DNA from 3 places in the Ancylobacter sp. genome. Region 3 is predicted to be linked to each of the others. Evidence: predicted binding sites of a transcription regulator. Region 3 holds the regulator's gene; each other region holds the start of a gene.
The links. Region 3 encodes LexA, which represses DNA repair genes until DNA is damaged. Its sites were predicted from a motif close to TGTTCNNNNTGTGTTCNG; they were not measured.

Region 1 (4,277 bases), 410 kb from region 3:
AGCTCGGCAAGGCTGGCGGGAGCCTGATGCGCCATCGCCGCCACCGCGCGGACGGGATCGCGCTTGCGCGGCGCGCTCGCCTCGCGGGCGATCATGTCGGCGACGCGGGCCGGCGCGCCTTCCAGAAGCCCCGGGATCAACCGCGCCTCCGGCAGGTTCGGCCAGTATTTCTTCGGCATCTCCGCGCGCATCATCGTCGGGTTGGCGCGGGCCGGGTTGAAGACGCTGGCGTAATAGGCGAGCCAGCCTTCCTCGAAGCCGTCGCCTTCCGGCAGGTGGGGACGGCCCGCCGGCGGGCCGAAGGCGAGGTGCTCACCATTCCACCCCACCGTGCCGGCCGGGGTGAGGATCGCCCAGTCCATGGCGGGAAAGCGCTTGCGAAAGAACGGCGCCACCGCCTCGACGATGAAGTGGTCGGGCTCGAACCAGGCGACAAAACGCTCCCGGCCGTTCTCCATGCCCAGCGCCTTGAAGCGCACGAAGGCGTGCATCTTGTGGATGTCGCGTCGCACTGCCTTCGCCATCAGGCCGAGCCGATGCACCAGCGGGTCGGCCGGGTTGTCGGCCAGCTGCCGCTCGCCATGCAGCACCCGCCAGATCAGCGTATAAAGCCGCGCGAAACGCTCGGGCTCGCGATGGCACAGCACGAGATCGACCAGACCGGCGACGGCGCGCGGCAGCGACAGGGCAGGGGCGTCCGTCGGCGTCCCGGCGGCAGCGGCGGGGATGCCGAACAGGTCCGCGCGCTCCGTCTCGGCCGATGTCCGGCCGCCCGGCGCCGCCATCGCCCAGGCGACCCCGGCGGGCGGCACCTGCGCCGCCACCAGCGCACGCACGGCGGCACGGAAACCCGCGAGGTCGGCGCCGAAGCGCAGAGTGACCGCGCGGATGTCGCCGGTTGCTGCCGGCGCCACCGGCGCGCTCACGCGAACAGCTCCAGCTGCCGGGCGGGCGGGGCGAGGCGCTCGCGCAGGTCGGCACGGTCGGTGAGCTTGAGCGGGTGATGGTCGGCGGTGATGAGAAAGGGGCGCGCCCGCTTCACCCCCGTGCTGAGCCGGGCGATGTCGTCTAGCGTCAGCCGGGTCTGGCGGCGCGCGCGGAGCAGCCGATCCACCGCCCTTGTGCCGAGGCCCGGCACCCGCAGCAAAAGCTCGCGGTCGGCGATGTTCACGTCGACCGGGAAACGCTCGCGGTGCTTGAGCGCCCAGGCGAGCTTGGGGTCGATGTCGAGATCGAGCATGCCGTCGGCGCCACCGGCGGCGATCTCCGCGACCGAGAAGCCGTAGAAGCGCAGCAGCCAGTCGGCCTGGTAGAGCCGGTTCTCGCGGCGCAGCGGCGCCGGCTTCACCGGCAGCATGCGGCTCGCCTCGGGGATCGGGCTGAAGGCGGAATAATAGACGCGCTTGAGACCATAGCCGCCATACAGCGTGGCGCTGGCGTCCAGCACCGCCGCGTCGGTGGTGGCGTCGGCGCCGACGATCATCTGCGTGCTCTGGCCGGCCGGGGCGAAGCGACGCTTTTCCTCGCGCGCCTCGGTGATGCGCTCCTTCAACTGGCCCATCGTCGCCTTGATGCCCGGCGCGTCCTTCTCCGGCGCCAGCTCCTTCAGGCTGATGTCGGAGGCGAGCTCGACATTCACCGAGAGCCGGTCGGCCCACAGGCCTGCCTGCTCGACCAGCCAGGGGCTGGCCTCGGGAATGGCCTTGAGGTGGATGTAGCCGGCGAAGCCATGGTCATGCCGCAGCCGCCGGGCCACCAGCATCATCTGCTCCATCGTGTAGTCGGGCGAGCGGATGATGCCGGAAGAGAGGAACAGCCCCTCAATGTAATTGCGCTTGTAGAAGCCGAGGGTGATGGCCACCACCTCGTCCACCGAGAAGCGCGCCCTCTGCACGTTCGAGGAGCGGCGGTTGATGCAATAGGCGCAGTCGAACAGGCAGTAATTGGTCAGCAGGATTTTCAGCAGCGACACGCAGCGCCCGTCCGGCGTGTAGGAATGGCAGATGCCCATTCCGGTGGTCGACCCGATGCCGTCCTTCTTCGCCGCGCGCCCGCCGGCACCGGATGAGGCGCAGGAGGCGTCGTATTTGGCCGCATCGGCCAATATGCCGAGCTTGGTCTTGAGTGCATCATCCACGTCGGCGATCCTCCGACGTTCACTTTATGTTCCTGCCATGGGCGGATCAACCCGGCGGCGATACCGCCCCGGGGAGGCCCCGAGGCGGCGATGTCGGGCGATCAGGCCGCCTTGTTCCTGGCGATCATCGCGACGAATCGGTCGAACAGATAATGGCTGTCCTGCGGGCCGGGGCTGGCTTCCGGGTGATACTGCACCGAGAACACCGGCCTGTCGGTCAGCGCGATGCCGGCATTGGAGCCGTCGAACAGCGAGACATGGGTTTCCTGCGCGGTGGCCGGCAGGCTGTCGCGATCCACGGCGAAGCCGTGATTCATCGAGGTGATCTCGACCTTGCCGGTGGTCTGGTCCTTCACCGGGTGGTTGGCGCCATGGTGGCCCTGGTGCATCTTCACCGTGCGGCCGCCGACCGCGAGGCCGATCATCTGGTGGCCGAGGCAGATGCCGAAGGTCGGCACGCCGCGGTCGATGATCTCGCGAATCACCGGCACGGCATATTCGCCCGTGGCCGCCGGGTCGCCCGGGCCGTTGGACAGGAACACGCCATCCGGCTGCAGCGCCATGATCTCTTCCGCCGAGGTGGTGGCGGGCACCACCGTCACCTGGCAGCCGGCGCGGGCCAGCAGGCGCAGGATGTTGCGCTTGATGCCGTAGTCGATGGCGACGACATGGTGGGCGGGGGCGTTCTGCCGGCCAAATCCGTCCGGCCAGCTCCAGGTGGTCTCATCCCAGGAAAAGCGCTGGGCGGTGGTCACCATCGGCACGAGGTCCATGCCCTCAAGCCCGGGCCACTGCGCCGCTTCCGCCTTCAGCGCCGGCAGGTCGAATTGGCCGTTTGCCGCATGGGCGATGACCGCGTTCGGCATGCCGCCGTCGCGGATCAGCGCGGTGAGGGCGCGGGTGTCGATGCCGGAGATGGCGATGATGCCGCGCGCCTTCAGCCACGCGTCGAAATGGCGGGTGGCGCGGTAGTTCGACGGGTCGGTGATGGCCGAGTGCAGCACGACGCCGCGCACGCCGGAGGCGCCGGCCATCGAGATGGTCTCGACGTCTTCCTCATTGGTGCCGACATTGCCGATATGGGGGAAGGTGAAGGTGATGATCTGCCCGGCATAGGACGGATCGGTCAGCACTTCCTGATAGCCGGTCATGGCGGTGTTGAAGCATACTTCACCCACCGCCTGCCCGGTGGCGCCGAGGCCGAAACCTTCCAGAACCGTGCCATCGGCCAGGACGAGGACGGCGGTCGCGAGCGGCTCGGCCCACACGTCATCGCCGGTGTGCTGTTCAGCGCTACCGTTCATTGATCTTGTTCCCTGTCATCGTGTGCCCTAATTAGTCCGTTGCCGCGCCGGATGCCAGCCTTCCCGCTGCGTATCTGGCCCACGAATTGCGGATGGCTGCGCCGAGACCCGGCGCGGCGCACGCGCGAGACGCGGCGACCGCCGGAATGGGCCGCGATCCCATGGGGCGAACATCCATTGGCGCGAGTGGCGTGCGGTCCGGCAGACAGGCCGGGCGCGCCGTCTCGCGGATTGCAGGAAGGCTTAATCAAAGTGTTGCGCGACGAGATCAACCAATCGCTGAAACAGGCCATGAAGGCGCAGGACAAGCTGCGTCTCGGCACGCTGCGCCTCGTCAATGCCGCGATCAAGGACCGCGACATCGAGGCGCGCGGCCATGGCAAGGACCCGCTCTCCGACGACGAACTGCTCGGCCTGCTCGCCAAGATGATCAAGCAGCGCGAGGAATCGGCGAAGGTCTATGAGGAGGCCGGCCGCGCCGAGCTGGCCACGCAGGAGCGCGAGGAAATCCTCGTCATCCAGTCCTTCCTGCCCACGCAGATGACCGAGGCAGAAGCGCAGGCGGCGGTCGCCGCTGTCATCGCCGATATCGGCGCGCATGGCCTCAAGGACATGGGCCGCACCATGGCGGCGCTGAAGGAGCGCCACACGGGCGTGATGGATTTCGGCAAGGCCAGCGGCACGGTGAAGGCGCTGCTTACCGCGTGAGCGGCGGCGCCGCACGCACATCCCGGTTTTCTGATCCGCGTATCCAGCCATGCCACCAGATTCCCAACACGTCCCGCGCCGGGCCACGCTCACCTGGGCGGGGTGCCGGCGCGGGGCGCGGGCGATTC
Region 2 (4,277 bases), 2.0 Mb from region 3:
AAGTGGTTCAAGCAGGGGCTCGATGGCGGGTCGCTGGCGCAGTGCAACACATTCAAGGGCAGCATCTGATGCGGGTCCGCATCTGAACGCCGCCGCCGAGAGGCCGAGATGAATTCCGACACGCCCTTCGTGCCGCTTGCCATCGCGGTGCTCACCATCTCCGACACCCGCACTCCGGCGGATGATCGATCGGGCACGACATTGGCGGACCGCATCACTGCCGCCGGCCACAATCTCGCCGACCGCGCCATCGTGCCGGATGATGTGGAGGCGATCCGCACGCAGGTCGCGGGTTGGATCGCCGATGAAGGGATCGATGTCGTCATCACGACAGGCGGCACAGGCTTCACCGGCCGCGACGTGACGCCCGAGGCGGTGGAGCCGCTGTTCGAGAAGCGCATGGAAGGTTTCTCGACCATTTTCCACATGGTCTCGTTCGGCAAGATCGGCACCTCGACACTGCAGAGCCGCGCGACGGCCGGGGTAGCCAATTCCACCTACATCTTCTGCCTGCCCGGCTCGCCCGGCGCCTGCCGCGACGGCTGGGACGAGATCCTCGTTCACCAGCTCGATATCAGGCACAAGCCCTGCAATTTCGTCGAGATCCTTCCCCGGCTCGACGAGCACCTCAAGCGCGGCAAGCTGCGCGCGCCGCAGGGCGGGACGCTCGGCTAGAGCACGTCCGGTGAAAGTCGGCTCACCGGACGTGCTCTAGGTTTCTGTTTTTACGCATTTTCTTCACGCGAACCGGAACCCACTTCGCTCGAAAATGCTCTAGGTCACAGACCCATAAACGGGATTCCCTTTTGGGTCGGAGGCTGATTCATTTCTCCTGATGGAGGATGAGATGGCCCGCTTTGATCTAACGGATTTCGAGTGGTCGGTGATCCAGCCGCTTTTGCCGAACAAGCCGAGGGGCGTGCCTCGGGTGGACGACCGGCGCGTGCTGAACGGGATTTTCTGGCGACTTCGGACCGGGGCGCCGTGGGCCGACATTCCCGAGCGCTACGGCCCGCACACGACCTGCGTGAACCGCTTCAACCGCTGGCGCAAGGCGGGGGTCTGGGATCGGCTTCTGGAAGCGGTGTCAAAGGCTTACGATGGCGACATCCAGATGATCGATTCCTCCAGCATCCGCGTGCACCAGCACGCCGCCAACGCCCAAAAAAAGACGACCGATCCGGTTGCATGGGTCGCTCGCGGGGCGGCCTGACAACGAAGATCCATGCTCTGGTGGATGCCGAAGGCCTGCCGATCGCCCTGAAATTGACCGAGGGCCAGGCTCATGACGGACGCAGCGCCCGCGACATGCTCGGCGCGCTTGTCGATGGCCAGACCCTCCTGGCCGACCGCGCCTATGACAGCGACGAACTCCGGCAAAGCCTGCGCGAGCGAGGCGCATGGGCCAACATCAAGCCCATGCCGAACCGCAAGAACGTGCCAGCCTTCAGCCCCTTCTTGTATCGCTATCGCAACCTCGTCGAGCGCTTCTTCAACAAGATCAAGCACTACCGCGCCGTTGCGACCCGATACGACAAGCGACCTGACAATTTCCTCGCCGGCGTAAAACTCGCATCACTCAGAATATGGATGCGGTTTAATGAGTCGGTCGCCTAGGGCTCAGGCGTCTTCCGGCAGCAATATCTGCGAGCGCAGCAGCATCAGCCGCTTGCGGCCGACCCGTGCCATCAGGCGACGGCTCGCCTGCGGGCCCGGCATGTGCCCACCCAACGCATCGTAAAGCCGGCGGTGGAGCAGCAACCCCTGTTCCGGGCGCGGCCGGCCGGTAATGGCCTGGCGCATCATCGCCGACGCCTCCCGCAGGCGCGGCGTGACACCGAATCCGTCCAGCGCCAAGCGAAAGGTCGCCGCCCGCTGCTCCGTGGCGCCGATGCGCTCGGCCTGATCGGTGAAATTGCGCACCTCGCGTGCCCAACCCTCCTGAAGCAGCCCGGAAGGCTCCAGGAACAGCAGCCAGGAGGCGCGCGCCGCCGCCGCGCCTTCGCGCAGGCTCGCGCCCCGATCGGCGAAACCGGGCAGGTATTCGCACCCCGCCGCGTCGGCGATCTCGGCTACATCGGCGGAGCCGGCCGAGTCGACGAGAAGCACCTCGCGCACGACGCCGGCGGCGGCGCCGGGCACCAGCGAGGCGAGTGTCGGAATGAGCCGCTTGGCTGTCGCGCCAATGGGAATGACGACCGAGATCACGCGTCCAGTCACCCTCGATGAACGTGGTTCGGGGAAAGGCCGGATGAACGTCCGCGCCAGTCGGATAAGGCGTTTCCTGCCTATCGCACCACTTGCGGGGCGTACAGCCCGGCTGTCGCAATTCCGCTGATGTTCTTGATATGTTCTCAAAGCCGCGCTACAGAATCTCTCATGCAACATCGCGGTTCCGATTCCTCTTCCGGTAATTCCCAGCCACCTCCTGCGCCCCGGCATCTGGGAAGGCTGGCGCAGCAGCGCCGCGACGCCCGGGCGCAGGAGCAGGACGCGACTGCGCGCGACCTCACCGGCCTGTCCGACATCGACGCCGTGGCGCCCCCACCCATGCTGGACTGGATGGTGGAGGCCGAGCGCCGGCGGGGGCGGGGGGCGCTCTCCAATGCGGCGGGACGCTTCGAGCCGCACAGCCGCGAGCGCTTCGACGATGGCTGGATGGGGCTGGACGACCTGCCGCCCTTCCGCACCAGCGTGACGGTGGAAAAGCCACGCACCATCATCAACCGCAACGAATCCCCCGATGTCGGCTTCGATCGCTCGATCAACCCCTATCGCGGCTGCGAGCATGGCTGTGTCTACTGCTTCGCGCGGCCGACCCATGCCTATCAGGGGCTCTCGGCGGGTCTCGATTTCGAGACCAAGCTGTTCGCCAAGCCGGACGCGCCGGAGCTTCTGGCCAAGGAACTGGCCAAGCCGGGCTATGAGCCGCGCACCATCGCGCTCGGCATCAATACCGACGGCTATCAGCCGATCGAGCGGGAATGGCGGCTGACCCGCCGCATCCTCGAAGTGCTGCGCGATTTCGGCCACCCGGTCGGCATCGTCACCAAATCGGCGTTGGTGGTGCGCGACCTCGATATTCTCGGCCCCATGGCCGAGAAGGGGCTGGTGAAGGTGGCGCTGTCCATCACCACGCTCGACCACAAGCTGGCGCGCATCATGGAGCCGCGCGCGGCGACGCCGCAGCGCCGGCTCGATGCGCTGCGCCGCCTCTCCGAGGCCGGCATTCCCACGGCGGTGCTGGTGGCCCCGGTCATCCCCGCCGTCACCGATGCGGAGATGGAGCGCATTCTCGACGCCGCCGCCGCGGCCGGTGCGTCGGAAGCGGGCTATGTCATGCTGCGCGTGCCGCTGGAAATCCGCGACCTGTTCCGCGAATGGCTGCTGGCGCATTTTCCCGACCGCTACCGCCATGTGCTCTCGCTGCTCAAGGAACTGCATGGCGGGCGCGAATATGATTCCACCTTCGGCCAGCGCATGACCGGAACCGGCCCCTATGCCTGGACGCTGGCGCGGCGCTTCGAGATCGCGGTGGAGCGGCTGGGGCTGAATCGTCGCCACACCCGCCTGACCACCCGCCATTTCACCCGCCCGCCGCAGAAGGGCGAGCAATTGTCGCTGTTCGGAGAAGGCTGATGAGCATGATTATCGTCAAGGCCGGGGACGGCAGCACGCCGGCGGACGAGACGCCCGAAAATGGCTCACGCACAGCTGCGGACGAGCGCGCGCGGGAGTTGGAGCCGGGCGACGCGCGGCCTCTGCCGCCTCGCCCGGCGGGAGGGGCTGTGCCGCGTGTGATGCCGCCGCTGCGCCTGTCCCTGGTCACGCTCGGCGTGGCGGATCTGAAGCGGGCGGTGGCGTTCTACGAGGCGCTGGGGCTCGAGCGGCGGGTGAAAGAGGCCACGGGCGCGGCGTTCTTCGACGCCGGCGGCGTGGTGCTCTCGCTCTATCCGCGCCCCGAACTCGCCGCCGATGCGGGCGTGCTGCCGGGCCGCGCCGGTGCCTTTGGCGGCATCGCGCTGGCCTGCAACCGGGCGAGCCGGGCGGAGGTCGACACCACGCTTATCCGCGCCGTGGCAGCGGGCGGCCGGGCGCTGCGCCCGGCGCAGCCGACGTTCTGGGGCGGCTATTCCGGCTATGTCGCCGATCCCGACGGGCACCCGTGGGAGATTGCCCACAATCCCGGCTTTCCGTTCGACGCGGCGGGCCGCATCGTCCTGCCGGAATGATCGTCGCCCCTCGGAGCGGCATGACGGCTCCGGCCAAGGCGCGCC
Region 3 (4,277 bases):
ATCCGCCGCCGGCCGCCCTTTTTCCGGTCGCGTCGAGCCGGGCACGACGGTCCGCGTCTTCACCGGCGCCGTGCTTCCCGAGGGCTCGGACGCGATCGTCATCCAGGAAGACACGACCCGCGATGGAAGCGCCATCACCCTCACGGAAGCGGCAACGCCCGGCCGCCACATCCGCCGCGCCGGAGGCGACTTCGCTGCCGGCGAGACGTTGCTTGCAGCCGGCCATCGCCTGCGCGCCCGCGACCTCGCCCTCATTGCCGCCGCCGATGTCGACAGCATCAGCGTCGCCCGCCGCCCGCGCGTGGCGCTGCTGTCCACCGGCGACGAGTTGGTGCGGCCAGGCGCCGGCGCGGCCGCCCATCAGGTGATCGTCTCCAATATCTATTCGGTCGCCGCGCTGGCCCGCGCCGCCGGCGCGGAGGTGGCCGACCTCGGCATACTGCCCGACCGCATGGACGCCACGCAGGCGGGCGTGCGCGCCGCGCTCGACGCCGGCTTCGACGCGCTGGTGACCACCGGCGGCGCCTCGGTCGGCGACCATGACCTGATCGCGCCGGCGCTCACCGCCCAGGGCGTCGATCTCGCCGTCCACAAGATCGCGCTGCGCCCCGGCAAGCCGCTGATGTTTGGGCTTTCCGCCGATGCACGCACGCAGGTGCTCGGCCTGCCCGGTAATCCGGTCTCGGCCCATGTCTGCGCCCTGCTGTTCCTCGTGCCGCTGATCAAGGCGCTGCAGGGGCTGGAGGTGCCCGCGCATCCCGAGCTGGAGCCCGCACGCCTCGGTAGCGACATCAGGGCCAACGAGCACCGGATGGACTTCCAGCGGGCGGAAATCGTCGGCCACGCCGAGGGCCTGCCCTTGGTTCGGCCGCTGCCGGTTCAGGATAGCTCCATGCTGCGCAACTTGGCCCGCGCCGATGTCCTGCTTGTCCGCCGCCCGCACGCGCCGGCGGCGGCGGCCGGCGAGATGTGCGAGATTTTGCGTTTCGAGGATTGACGGAAGCCGCGTCCGCCTGTGTTCTCAAGGCTTTGCAGGCGGGAAAAAGGGGCTGCGGATGGAAATCGATCTTCCCGAGGTGCTGGCCGAGGTTCGCGCCGCCTTCGAGCGCTATGAGCGCGCGCTTGTCGGCAATGACGTGGCTGAACTCGATGCGCTGTTCTGGGACGATGCGCGCACCATCCGCTATGGCGGCGGTGAGAACCTCTACGGCATTGCGGAGATCCGCGCCTTCCGCACCGCCCGCTCGCCGGTCGGGCTGGAACGCGCCCTCGCAAACACCGCCATTACCACTTATGGCACCGACATGGCGGTGGCTTCCACCTTGTTCCGCCGAACAACGGTGCCGGGACGCGTGGGACGGCAAATGCAGACCTGGATGCGCACGCCGGAAGGTTGGAAGGTCGTCGCCGCCCATGTCAGCCTGATCGACGAACCCAAGTGACCCCTTGGTGAAGCCGGGCGCGCCAGCTAAAGATGCGCCATGCCGTCCGGATCACGGATGGCCCCGTTGGTCGCGTGTTCGCTGATGTCGGTGCTGCCACTACGCTTCCCGCTCGATCCGTCCGCCCCCGGCGCCCGGCGTGCGCGCGTAACGCGCGCCGAAGAACTGCGCATGCATCTCGCCGATGAGATCACGCGGGGCACGCTGCCGCCCGGCACGGCCCTGGACGAAACGGCGCTGGCTGTGCGATTCGGCGTGTCGCGCACGCCGGTCCGCGAGGCGTTGCGCGAACTCGTCGCCTCCGGCCTGGTCGACGCCCGCCCCCATCGCGGCGCTGTCGTGGCCCGGCCCAGCGTCCAACGTCTGCAGGCGATGTTCGAGGTGATGGCCGAGCTGGAGGCGCTCTGCGCCGGGCTCAGCGCCCTCAACATGACGCCGCAGGAGCGCCAGAAGCTGCAAAGCCTGCACGCGGACATGGGCGAGTTGATGCGCCTCGGCGACTTCGCCGCCTATCGCGAACTAAACGAGCAGTTCCACACCTCGATCTATGCCGGCAGCCATAACGACTATCTGATCGAGCTCACACTCGGCACGCGCCGGCGCCTGTCGCCCTTCCGCCGCGCCCAGTTCCGCGCGCTCGGCCGGCTGGCCCTCTCGCACACCGAACATGAGCGGGTGACGACCGCCATACTGCGCGGCGACCGCGACGGCGCCGCCGGAGCGATGCGCAGTCACATCGCCATTGTCCACGATGCCTATGAGCAATACGCCCAGACGGTGTGAACGGCGCAGCCTGATTCACCGCGTCGACACGGCGCTCCGATACCCCCGCCGAGCGGCATTCACACTGCCGAAATGGCGATTACGGTGCGCAGGCCATCGTTTAGCGTCCCTTTACCCATTGTGGAACACAATAAGAACGGCTAGTCTTTGTTCGTGATTTGTTTCGTTCCGGCATCGGCCGACAGACGGGGGTCTCCGGATGCTCACCCGCAAACAGCATGAGCTGCTGCTGTTCATCAATGAACGCCTCCAGCAGGATGGCGTGCCACCTTCGTTCGAGGAAATGAAGGAAGCGCTGGACCTGCGCTCGAAGTCCGGCATCCACCGGTTGATCACGGCGCTGGAGGAACGCGGCTTCATCCGGCGGCTGCCCAACCGGGCGCGCGCGCTGGAAGTCGTCCGCCTCCCGGAGGACGCGCAGCCGCAGCGGCCTGTCCGGGCCTTCGCTCCAAATGTCATTGAGGGCAATCTCGGCAAGGTGCGCCCCTCTTCCGACGACGATGCCGACCGCCGCGTGGTCTCGATCCCGGTCATGGGCCGCATCGCGGCCGGCACGCCGATTTCCGCCATCCAGTCCCGCGACCATACCATTGGCATGCCGCCGGAAATGCTGTCCGGCGGTGAGCATTACGCGCTGGAGGTGCGGGGCGACTCAATGATCGAGGCCGGCATTCTCGATGGCGATCTGGCTCTCATCCGCAAATGCGATGCCGCCAGCACGGGGGAGATCGTGGTCGCCTTGATCGATGACGAGGAAGCCACGCTCAAGCGCCTGCGCCGCAAGGGCGCGTCGGTGGCGCTGGAAGCGGCCAACCCTGCCTATGAGACGCGCATCTTCGGACCGGACCGGGTGCGCATCCAGGGCAAGCTGGTGGGCCTTTTCCGGCGTTATTGAGCGTCGTCCGGCGCTACCTCCGGCCTTTGCAAAGTCTCAGCGCGAGACGTTGCATTGAGCGGCGCCGTTCTTCGGGTTCGGCTCGCGGCAGCGGTAGTTGGTGAGGTCGGCTTGGTTGGTGGAGGCGCCTTCGTCTGAATGTACGTGGTCGGTTCCACTGGCTTGTTCGTCGGCACAGACGCCGTGGGCTCCCAGGGTCGTGTCCCCTGCTCGGGGCGGGCTGCGACGAGGGCGACACGGCCATCGGGCGGGAGCGAGGCGGCTAGCCCCCCGATCGCTGTGCGTTCATCCTGGTAGATTACCGTGGCGGCGCAGTCGTGAGGCGGCGCAAACGGCGTCACCAGAACGGCCGCGAGGCGGCAATCGTCTTCGAGCGAATCGCGGTCGCGCGACAAAGCCACGAGCCGGCCATCACGAAGCGGCAGGGTACAGCCGAGCGCATCGCAGGCCGCATGTTTTGCAAGCTCTTCATCGCCAAAACGGCCGCGTTCGCCGTCGGCGCTCAGCCATTGTTCGACGGCAAAGCGCCCGGCAATGCCGGTGTCGCGATCGCCCATCACCGCGAGCGCCCCGTCTTTGCCGCGCACCGCCACTGTCCGCGCCTCCGCATCGACCCAGATGTCCGGCCGCGGCGCGTGTGCGGCGACGGCAACTCCCGCAAAGGCGAGCACCGGTGCGACGAGAATCAGCCGGGTGCGGGCAAGGCAGACCACCATGAGACCGAGGCTGATCAGCACCAGGCTCGCCATCGGCATGGCCGGCACGCCGCGATCCGCGCCGGGCAGCGCGGCGACAGCCTCGGAGATGTCCCGCATCCGCCCAATGCCCCAGCCCATCAGCCGCCAGGCCGGATCGTCCCATCCGAACGGCATCAGGATCGCTCCGGCAAGCCCCGCCGGCATGACGATGAACGACACCACCGGCATGGCCGCGAGGTTGGCCGCCAGGCTGAGCGGCGCCAGGCGTTGGAAATGGAACGCCGCATAGGGCGCGGTCGCCAGGCCCGCCGACAGCGAGGCCAGCACCAGCGCCCCGACATAACGACCCGGCAGCCCGAGCCATCGCCCCACCTTGCCCGATGGCCGTGCAATAAGGCCACCGAAGCGCTCATAGGCGGCGACCAGGCCGAGCGTGGCGGCGAACGACATCTGTGCCCC

Region 1: a site for LexA is predicted at 2,154-2,171, ahead of ACQY76_RS21150 (putative DNA modification/repair radical SAM protein). Genes of this name have one in related genera too.
Region 2: a site for LexA is predicted at 2,339-2,356, ahead of ACQY76_RS09625 (glycosyl transferase). Genes of this name have one in related genera too.

What each region holds. Positions count from the first base shown of each region.
Region 1 covers NZ_OZ257132.1:4,539,763-4,544,039, reverse strand. The annotation lists gene ACQY76_RS21155 (UdgX family uracil-DNA binding protein) at 1-926, opposite strand, end outside; gene ACQY76_RS21150 (putative DNA modification/repair radical SAM protein) at 923-2,137, opposite strand; gene carA (glutamine-hydrolyzing carbamoyl-phosphate synthase small subunit) at 2,239-3,441, opposite strand; gene ACQY76_RS21140 (GatB/YqeY domain-containing protein) at 3,694-4,149, shown strand; gene ACQY76_RS21135 (AzlC family ABC transporter permease) at 4,199-4,277, shown strand, end outside.
Region 2 covers NZ_OZ257132.1:2,092,637-2,096,913, forward strand. The annotation lists gene ypfJ (KPN_02809 family neutral zinc metallopeptidase) at 1-69, shown strand, start outside; gene moaB (molybdenum cofactor biosynthesis protein B) at 109-675, shown strand; partial or broken gene ACQY76_RS09620 (IS5 family transposase) at 848-1,617, shown strand; gene ACQY76_RS09625 (glycosyl transferase) at 1,621-2,208, opposite strand; gene ACQY76_RS09630 (PA0069 family radical SAM protein) at 2,551-3,639, shown strand; gene ACQY76_RS09635 (VOC family protein) at 3,639-4,232, shown strand.
Region 3 covers NZ_OZ257132.1:4,128,250-4,132,526, forward strand. The annotation lists gene ACQY76_RS19255 (molybdopterin molybdotransferase MoeA) at 1-997, shown strand, start outside; gene hpxZ (oxalurate catabolism protein HpxZ) at 1,056-1,442, shown strand; gene ACQY76_RS19265 (GntR family transcriptional regulator) at 1,527-2,225, shown strand; gene lexA (transcriptional repressor LexA) at 2,425-3,120, shown strand; gene ACQY76_RS19275 (ComEC/Rec2 family competence protein) at 3,114-4,277, opposite strand, start outside.